2 regions of the Polymorphum gilvum SL003B-26A1 genome follow, and region 2 is predicted to be linked to the other one. Evidence: riboswitches for the same ligand, from Rfam matches in the RefSeq annotation. Region 2 holds a riboswitch; the other holds the start of a gene.

Region 1 (4,408 bases), 580 kb from region 2:
CCGCCTGGCCACCTATGCCATGTGGTGGATCAAGGCCGCCATCCAGGAATACATCCTGCGCTCCTGGTCGCTGGTCAAGATGGGGACCACCGCCAACCAGAAACGCCTGTTCTTCAACCTGCGCCGCCTCAAGGGTCGCATCCAGGCGCTCGAGGAAGGCGACCTGAAGCCGGAGCAGGTCCAGGAGATCGCCACCAAGCTCGGCGTGCCCGAAGAAGATGTCGTGTCGATGAACCGCCGCCTGGCCGGCGACGCCTCGCTCAACGCGCCGATCCGCGCCGCCGAGGCCGACTCCGGCGAATGGCAGGACTGGCTGGTGGACGAATCCGAAAGCCAGGAAACCCTGCTGGCCAATCAGGAGGAACTGGACATTCGCCGCAAGCTGCTCGGCGACGCCATGGACATTCTCACCGAGCGCGAGCGTCGCATCTTCGAGGCTCGCCGCCTGGCCGAAGATCCGATCACGCTGGAAGAGCTGTCCACCGAATTCGGCGTCAGTCGCGAGCGCGTGCGCCAGATCGAGGTTCGCGCCTTCGAGAAGATCCAGAAGGCCGTGCGCAAGAGCGCACGCGACCTGGAGCAGCCGTCCCTCGCCTGAGCGCGACGGCACTGGCATCGAACACAGACGGGCCGCGCGGCAGATGCCGCGCGGCCCGTTTTCCTGTGCAGGACCGGCCGTTTGTCGCGCCGTCCCGGCTCAGCGGATCTCGGCCGCGTAGGTCTCGACCGGAACCAGTTCCTTGATCAGGCCGTTCACGTGCAGGAATTCGGCGAAGCGGCGGTAGCGCCCGGCGTCGAGGGCGGACGGCCGCTTGGCGAAGCGGGCCAGCGTGTCGCTCCAGGCACGCCGGTTGAGATCATCGTCGAGATTGGGATAGGCCGCGACGAACGCCTGCCAGGCCTCATCCGGATGGTTGGTCAGATAGATGGTCGCCGCCTCGACCGCCGAGAGAAAACGGACAAGACGCGGGTCGCCCGTCCTGTCCTTGTGCGCCACGTAGATCAGCTCGTCGAACACCGGCACGCCGTTCTCCTCGGGATAGAAGGCCCTGCCCCGCTTGCCCTCCAGCTCGAGCTGCGTCAGTTCGAAGTTGCGGTAGCCGCCGATGACGGCGTCGACCTGTCCGGACAGCAGCGCCGGCGACAGCGCGAAGTTGACGTTGATCAGTTCGACGTCAGCGGCGCTCAGGCCCTGCGACTTCAACATCTGGCCGAGCATGGCGTCCTCGAAGCCGGACACCGAGAAGCCGATCTTCTTGCCCTTAAGGTCCGCAAGCGTCCTGATCGGACCGTCCTCCAGCACGATCAGCGAGTTCAACGGCGTCTCCACCAGCGTGCCGATCCAGCGGATCGGCAGGCCCTCGTCGATCTGCGCGTGCAAGGTCGCCTGATAGGAGATCGCGATGTCGCCCTGTCCTGCCGCGACCAGCTTCGGCGGCATGGCCGGATCGGCCGGTTCGATCAACTCAACGTCCAGGCCTTCGGCCGCGAAGAAGCCCTTGGTCAGGGCCGTGATCACCGGCGCGTGGTCCGGGTTGGTGAACCAGTCGAGAAGCACGGTCAGCTTGTCGGCCGCCCGCGCCGGCGTCTGTAAGGCAAGAAGCGCGGCCAGGGCAAGGGGAATCAATCGTGTCATTTGTCAGCTCCCGTTGGATTGAAAACGCGGAATGGGGGATCAATCCTCGCGCTGCCAGGGCACGAGGCGGCGCGTCGCCCGCTCGACGGCAAAGCGCAGAAGCAGGACCATCGCGGCAAGAAGCACGAGGGCGGCGAACATCATGTCCGTCTGCATGCGGGCGTTGCTCTGCAGCATGATGAAGGCCAGCCCGCCCTTGGCGCCGACCCACTCGCCGACGATTGCCCCGATCGGCGCGAACACGGCGGCGATCCGGATACCAGACGCCAGCGCGGGCAAAGCCGAGGGAATGCGAAAGTGGATCAGCTCCCGAAAACGCCCGACCCGGTAGAGACGAGCAAGGTCGGCAAGGCCCGCGTCGAGCCGACGCAGGCCGTCGTAGTAGGTGGAGGTGACCGCGAAGAAGATCACCAGCACCGCCATGACGATCTTCGAGGACAGGCCGAAGCCGAGCCACAGCACCAGGATCGGCGCGATAGCAAAGACCGGCAGCGCCTGGGTCACCAGCACGGCCGGCAGCAGCGCCCGGCGCACCAGCGGCAACAGCCACATCGCCAGCGCCAGGGCCGAGCCGGCGACGATGCCCAGCACGAAGCCGAGTACCGTCTCATAGGCGGTGATCGCCGCATGCTCGAGCAGGAAGCCTCCCTGCCGGCGAAAGGCGTCCGCGACCCGCAGCGGCCCGGGCAGCATGTAGGGAGGCACGTCGAACAGGCGAACGGCGCCTTCCCACAGACCGATAAGCAGAGCCGCGCTCGCAAGACCGGACAGGATGGTCTTCATGGCGCCCCGCAGAAGTCAGCGGGACGATCGACGTAGGAACCGGCCGCGCGAGGCCGAGCGATGCAAAAGAACGGCCGGAGCCGGCCGAAGACATATGACACGTCAGGATCTCCCGTCTTCGGCAGTTGCCGAATGCGACATTGGAGATCCGGGATAAGGCTAAAGGCTTCCGTCCCTTCGCCGGCATGACCCGGATCAGGTTCTAAGGGTTCGGCGCAAGCGCCATCTCAGCTCCCTGGAGCACCCCTCGGACCGTGTCTAGGATGAAATGATCGGCCCCTTATTGCAAGGGGTTTTGTGCATCCCGCAAGACCGGAACGGGGCTGGCAGATCAGCCGCCGCTGCCCCAGACCGTCATGGCCTGCTCCAGCGCCCGCGATCCCGGCGTCCCCTTCTCCAGGGTCAGGATGGCGCGCTTGCCAGTGTCGTAGAGGATCGGGATATCGATCCAGCCGCGCTCGCGCATGAGCGCGATATTGCGTTCGCGTTCGCTCTCGATGCTCGACAGGGCGATCCAGAAATAGCCCGGTGCGACCTTGACCGACGCCCCGAGCAGGGCGTCACCGCGCGCTTCTTCGGTCGGCTTCATGACCAGTCCGGGCACGTTCGCGACGTCCCGGCCGGAGAAGCCCTCAGGCAACTGGAACTGGACCTCTACCAGATGGCTAGCTGGCAGCGAACTATCGGTGTTCGGCTTGATACGGATCGTCACCGATACGTTGCGGTCGGGAATTTCCGCATTGGCCGCCAGAACGGTCTCCTTGCGGCCCGAGGCGTCGGTTTCCTCGGTCACGGACCAGGCGACTCGCCCCTGCGACGCGGTGCCCGAACCGCTTGCATCTTCGCCCTCCTCATAGAGGATCGAGCGCTGCGCGACGATCGTTTCCGGCGCCACTTCCGCCGTCGGAGCAGCCGGCGCGGGCACCACCGCCGGGGCCTCGGCCGCCGGTGGCGGCTCAAGAGGCGCCGGGGCGGGTGCGGGCTGCGTCGGCGCGGGCGTCGCTTCGACGTCGCCGGACGGCGTGACGATCGTGCCGCCGGCAGGCTGCGTCGGCGTGATCAGCGTGGTCGTCACCGACCGGGCGTCGGGCGCCGCCGGCTGCCCATTGTCGTCCAGCAGCCGGTCGGTGCTCTTCTCCGAACGTGCGCCGTTCTCCTCCACCGGAGCCGGTGCCTGGGCAGGTTCGGGAGCCTGCGGCGCTACCGCGACCTCCGGCGGACTGCTGTCGCCGGCAAACAGGTCGGACAGCGTATCGCGTTGCGAATAGACGACGGCACCGATGCCGATCACGATCAGGACGAGGCCTGCCAGCAATACGTAAGATGTAAGGGTACTCGCCTTGCCGCGATCGCTCGCGCGCGGTTGCGGCCGCCGCGGACGCTTTGCCTCCTCGGCGACCGGAGCCTCCTCCGGAGCTGCGGTCGCACCGAAATCCCCGCTGCGCTTGCGTTCGCCCGCATCCGCCGTCCGTATCCGGGTGTCGCCGGAAAAATCCCTCGGGCCGGTGAGCGCGGAAAGAGGACCCGGTTCGGGCTGGACCGGCGCCCTGGGACCTGTGGAAGCACCGAAGGTCGGCTCCCTGCGCGGCGGCGACGCCTCGCCCGCCTCCGCGTCGGGGGAAAAGGCATCCTTTGCGCTCTGAACGGCGCGGCTGGAAGCTGCTCCGAGCTTTTCGGCGTCGCGTACGGCCGTTCCGAGCGGCGCCCCAAGCGGAGCCCTGGCCGGCGCTGCCGGAGAGGGCGCTGCCGGAGAGGGCGCGGGCGGAGACGGGGGCGGCGTGGCGGCTGGCGCGGTCGACACGCTCTGCGTGGCGGAAGACGGTACCTGAACGGTCGGGATCGGCGCCGCCTGCTCGGCGGCCGCAGGTCGGCCGAGACCGAGCGTCTCGCGCGCGGCTTCGGCCTCGACCTTGCGGATCGCCTCTTCCAGGCGCAATTGTTCGGCGGTGATTTCGGAGGGCGAGAGCGGCGGTTCGTAGGCCTTGAGCT
Region 2 (4,408 bases):
GGCGTTCCGGACCCGTCAGCCGTGGGGGCATGTCGGCCGGGCCGTGGTCGGCATGACGGCCATGCTGGCGTCCTTCACGTCCTACAAGTTCCTGCCGCTGCCGGACGCGACGGCGATCGGCTTCGCCTCGCCGCTGTTCGTCGTCGTGCTGGCCTTCCTGTTCCTGGGCGAGCGGGTCCGCGTGTTCCGCTGGAGCGCGGTCGGCGTCGGCTTCCTCGGCATCCTGATCATCCTGTCGCCACACATCGGCGCGACCGCGATTTCCGGATCGACCTGGTTCGGGGCGCTTTGCGCGGCCGCGGCGGCCTTCTTCTCCGCCCTGGCGATGATCTTCGTGCGCAAGCTGTGCGAAACCGAGCGGACGGCGACGATCGTCACCTGGTTTTCCGGCACGGCGTCGCTGCTGGCGCTGCTGACGATCCCGTTCGGGTGGATCGACCCGACCTGGGCGTGGGTGGTGCCGGACTGGGAGACCGCAGGCCTGTTGGTGTTCGTCGGCCTGGCCGGCGGCCTCGGCCAGATCATCATGACGCAGAGCTACCGCTACGCCGACGCCTCGACCATCGCACCGTTCGACTATGCCAACATGATCTGGGCCGTCCTGCTCGGCTGGCTGCTGTTCTCGGAGGTTCCGGTGGCCGAGGTGATCATCGGCGCCGCAATCGTGATCGCGGCCGGTATCTTCGTCATCTTCCGTGAGCGTCGGCTCGGGTTCGACCGTACCAGGGACCGGCGAGCCTCGACGCCGTCGAAGGTGTGAGAGGGTCGCCTCAGCGGGCCGTGGCAGGATTGTAGACGAAGGTTTCCGGGGAACTCTTCGTGCCGTCCTTGTAGATGAGCTGCACCATGATGCTGCGCACGCTGCCAGCCGGCAGGGAGAGATAGGGCATATCCCTGGTCACGGCATTGGGGGCGGCGGGATCGCAGGCCTCGAGCTCCCACATGCGATCGAGCGGGCCGTCGTCGAAGCCGTAGAAGACGACGTCGATGCCGCATTTCCAGGCCTCGAGGTGGGTGAAATAGATCAGCAGCCGGCCGTCCCAGTCACGGAAGCTGACCCAGTTGGCTCTGGTCATTTCGACGATTTGCTTGATCTGCTCGGGCGGCATGCCCTGGGCGCAGGCCGGACCAGCGAGAAGGGCGCTCGCCAGCAGCGCGGATCGAAGCAGGGATCGGGCCATGGGCTGTCCTTTGACGATCAGAAGGCCTTGAAGGTGATGATCGTGCGGGTGTCGCGGATGCCGCCGAGGGTGTGCAGCTTCTCGTTGACGAAGTGACCGATGTCGGACTCGTCCTCGATGTAGACCTTGACCAGCAGGTCGTAGTCGCCGCTGGTCGAATAGATTTCCGAGGCGATCTCCGCATCGGCGATGGCATTGGCCACCTTGTAGGTTTCGCCGAGGTTGCACTTGATCATGATGAAAAACGGCTTCATGGCGCGCTCCGACTGGTCATGCCTTTCCTTGGACATCGCGCATCCCGGGCGCGCAGTCAATGACGCCGGCGGCGCGGACGGCCCGGCAAGGCTTGCAATTGCCCGGCCGGCTTGCTAGCTCTTGAGCCGTCTCATGGGGGTGCCCGGCGCCGATGCGCGGGCTGAGAGGCGGATCCGCCAACTCCTTGAACCTGATCCGGGTCATGCCGGCGGAGGGATTTGGGATGATCGACAGTCGCATGGGCGTCGCAAGCGTCCGGACGCGCCGCACGGCGGCAGTTTCCCGATTGACCGAACGCAGGGGGAGGAGCCGATGAACGGCGCCCCGGGCTTTGACGCGGCCTTCGCCGCGACTGCGCTCGACCGGCTGCGGGCACGCGTGCCGCGCGTGCATTGCCTGACCAATGCGGTTGCCCAGAGCTTCACCGCCAACGTGCTGCTGGCGCTCGGCGCAATCCCGTCGATGACCATTGCGCCCGAGGAGGTGCCGGCCTTCACGGCAGGCGCCGACGCACTGCTGGTCAATCTCGGCACCCTGGACGACACGCGTCGCCGGGCGATCCCGCTGGCGCTGGATGTCGCCGCAGCGGCAGGCAAGCCCTGGGTGCTGGACCCGGTGTTCGTCGACCGCTCGCCCGTGCGTTGCGATCTGGCGCGCGACCTTCTCGCCCGGTCGCCGACGCTGCTGCGGGTCAACGCGGCCGAACTGGCGGCACTGACAGGAGGCAGGGAGGCGCGTGCGGCGGGACGAGTGCTGGCGGCGAGGATCGCGCTGACCGGGGCGGTTGACGAGGTCTCAGACGGGAGGCGCTCCCTGAGGCTCGACAACGGCCACCCGCTGATGGGCAAGGTGACGGCGACCGGCTGTGCGGGCGGCGCCGTACTGGCCGCGTTTCTCGCGGTCGAGCCCGATCCGCTGCTGGCGGCGGCGGCGGGTCTTGCCGTCTTCGGCATCGCCGGAGAGATCGCCGGTGCGCAGGCCCGGGGACCAGGGAGCTTCGTGCCGGCGTTCCTCGACGCGCTCCATGCGCTCGATGCCGAGATCATCGCCGCACGGCTGAGGGCGGGCTGAGACGGATGCGCAAGACCAGGAAGGAAGGACCATGACTGCTATCGCCCTGACCATCGCCGGTTCGGATTCGGGCGGCGGCGCCGGCGTCCAGGCGGACCTGAAGACGTTCTCCGCGCTGGGCGTCTACGGCGCCAGCGTGATCACCGCGCTGACGGCGCAGAACACGCTCGGTGTCAGCGCCATTCATGACGTGCCGCCGGAGTTCGTTCGCGCCCAGATGGACGCGGTGCTGGGCGACATCAAGGTCAATACGGTCAAGATCGGCATGTTGTCGCGTCCGGAGGTGATACGCGCGGTTGCCGACGGCCTCGACGCCCATGCGGTGCAGACCATCGTTCTCGATCCGGTCATGGTGGCGGCATCCGGCGATCCGCTGCTGGTGCCCGAGGCGGTCGCCGTGCTGATCGACGACCTGGTACCCCGGGCGCTGGTGATCACGCCCAACCTGCCCGAGGCTGCGCGCATGCTGAAGACCGACATCGCCGACAGCCGCGACGCGATGCGGGGCCAGGCGAACGCGCTGCTGCAACTCGGCGCCCGCGCGGTCCTGCTCAAGGGCGGCCACGGCTCGGGCCGCGAGAGCGTCGACCTACTGGCGACCCACGGCGGCGAGACCTGGTTCAGCGCGCCGCGGCACGAGACGCGCAACACCCACGGCACCGGCTGCACGCTGTCCTCGGCCATCGCGGCGGGCCTGGCCAGGGGACTTGCCCTCACGGAGGCCGTCGGCGCGGCGAAGGCTTATGTGACGGCGGCGATCCGCGCTGCCGACCGGCTGTCGATCGGAGCCGGACACGGGCCGGTGCATCATTTCCACGCAATCTGGGAGAAGGCGGATGACTGAGCACGACACGACTTCCGGCGAACGGGCGACGGCGACCGGGCTCAGCCGGCGCGGGGCCCTGTGTCTGGCGGGCGCAGCGCTCGGCAGCGGCCTCGCCGCGCCGACCGTTGTGCAGGCGGCGGCGACGATCGAATGGAAGATGGTCACCTCCTGGCAGAAGGATCTGCCGGGTCCCGGCGTCACCGCCCAGCGGATCTGCGACCGCATCGGGCTCTTGTCCGGCGGGCGGATGCGCGTACGCCTCTATGCCGCCGGCGAACTGGTGCCGGCCCTCGGCGTGTTCGACGCGGTTTCCTCCGGCACCGCTCAGATCGGCCATTCGGCCTCGTTCTTCTGGCAGGGCAAGATGCCGGCGGCGGTGTTCTTCACCGCCATCCCCTTCGGCCTGCTGCCGCAGGAGCACATCACCTGGATCGAGCAGGGCAGCGGCCAGGCGTTGTGGGACGAACTCTATGCGCCGTTCGGCATCAAGCCGGTGATGGCCGGCAACACCGGCGTTCAGATGGGCGGCTGGTTCGCCCGCCCGGTCGAGACGCTCGACGACCTGCGGGGGCTGAAGATCCGCATGCCGGGGCTCGGCGGCGAGGTGCTGCGCCGGCTCGGCGCGACCCCGGTCAGCCTGGCACCGGGCGAGATCTTCCCGGCGCTGCAGTCCGGCCTGATCGACGCGACGGAGTTCCTCGGACCGTGGAGCGATCGGGCAATGGGCTTCCACAAGGTTACCAAGCTCTACTACGCGCCCGGCTTCCACGAGCCGAACGGCACCGGCGAGGCGCTGCTCAACAAGACCGCGCTGGAGGGCCTGCCGGAGGATCTCCGCGCGATCGTGCTGGAGGCGTGCCAGGCGGAGAACGCCCGGGCGCTGGCGGAAAGCGAATGGATGAACGCCGTCAGCCTGAAGGCGCTGCGGACGGAAGACGGCGTCGAGATCCGTTTCTATCCGTCCGCAGTGCTCGACGCCATGCGCACGACGTCGGCGGAGGTGCTGGCGGAGTTCGCCGACAAGGATCCGCTCAGCCGCAAGGTCTACGACAGCTTCCGGGCCGCGCTCCAGCGC

The links. Region 2 has a riboswitch for thiamine pyrophosphate ahead of thiM (hydroxyethylthiazole kinase). Riboswitches for the same ligand answer to the same signal wherever they lie in the genome.
Region 1: linked by a shared signal. The riboswitch ahead of SL003B_RS04730 (ABC transporter permease) and the one ahead of thiM (hydroxyethylthiazole kinase) in region 2 are both predicted to bind thiamine pyrophosphate.

The regions. Positions count from the first base shown of each region.
Region 1 is NC_015259.1:1,001,033-1,005,440, reverse strand. It holds gene rpoH (RNA polymerase sigma factor RpoH) at 1-598, shown strand, start outside; gene SL003B_RS04735 (ABC transporter substrate-binding protein) at 698-1,636, opposite strand; gene SL003B_RS04730 (ABC transporter permease) at 1,676-2,419, opposite strand; TPP riboswitch at 2,575-2,677, opposite strand; gene SL003B_RS04725 (hypothetical protein) at 2,751-4,408, opposite strand, start outside.
Region 2 is NC_015259.1:1,581,057-1,585,464, forward strand. It holds gene SL003B_RS07455 (DMT family transporter) at 1-760, shown strand, start outside; gene SL003B_RS07460 (hypothetical protein) at 771-1,181, opposite strand; gene SL003B_RS07465 (Lrp/AsnC ligand binding domain-containing protein) at 1,199-1,435, opposite strand; TPP riboswitch at 1,561-1,671, shown strand; gene thiM (hydroxyethylthiazole kinase) at 1,749-2,507, shown strand; gene thiD (bifunctional hydroxymethylpyrimidine kinase/phosphomethylpyrimidine kinase) at 2,539-3,351, shown strand; gene SL003B_RS07480 (TRAP transporter substrate-binding protein) at 3,344-4,408, shown strand, end outside.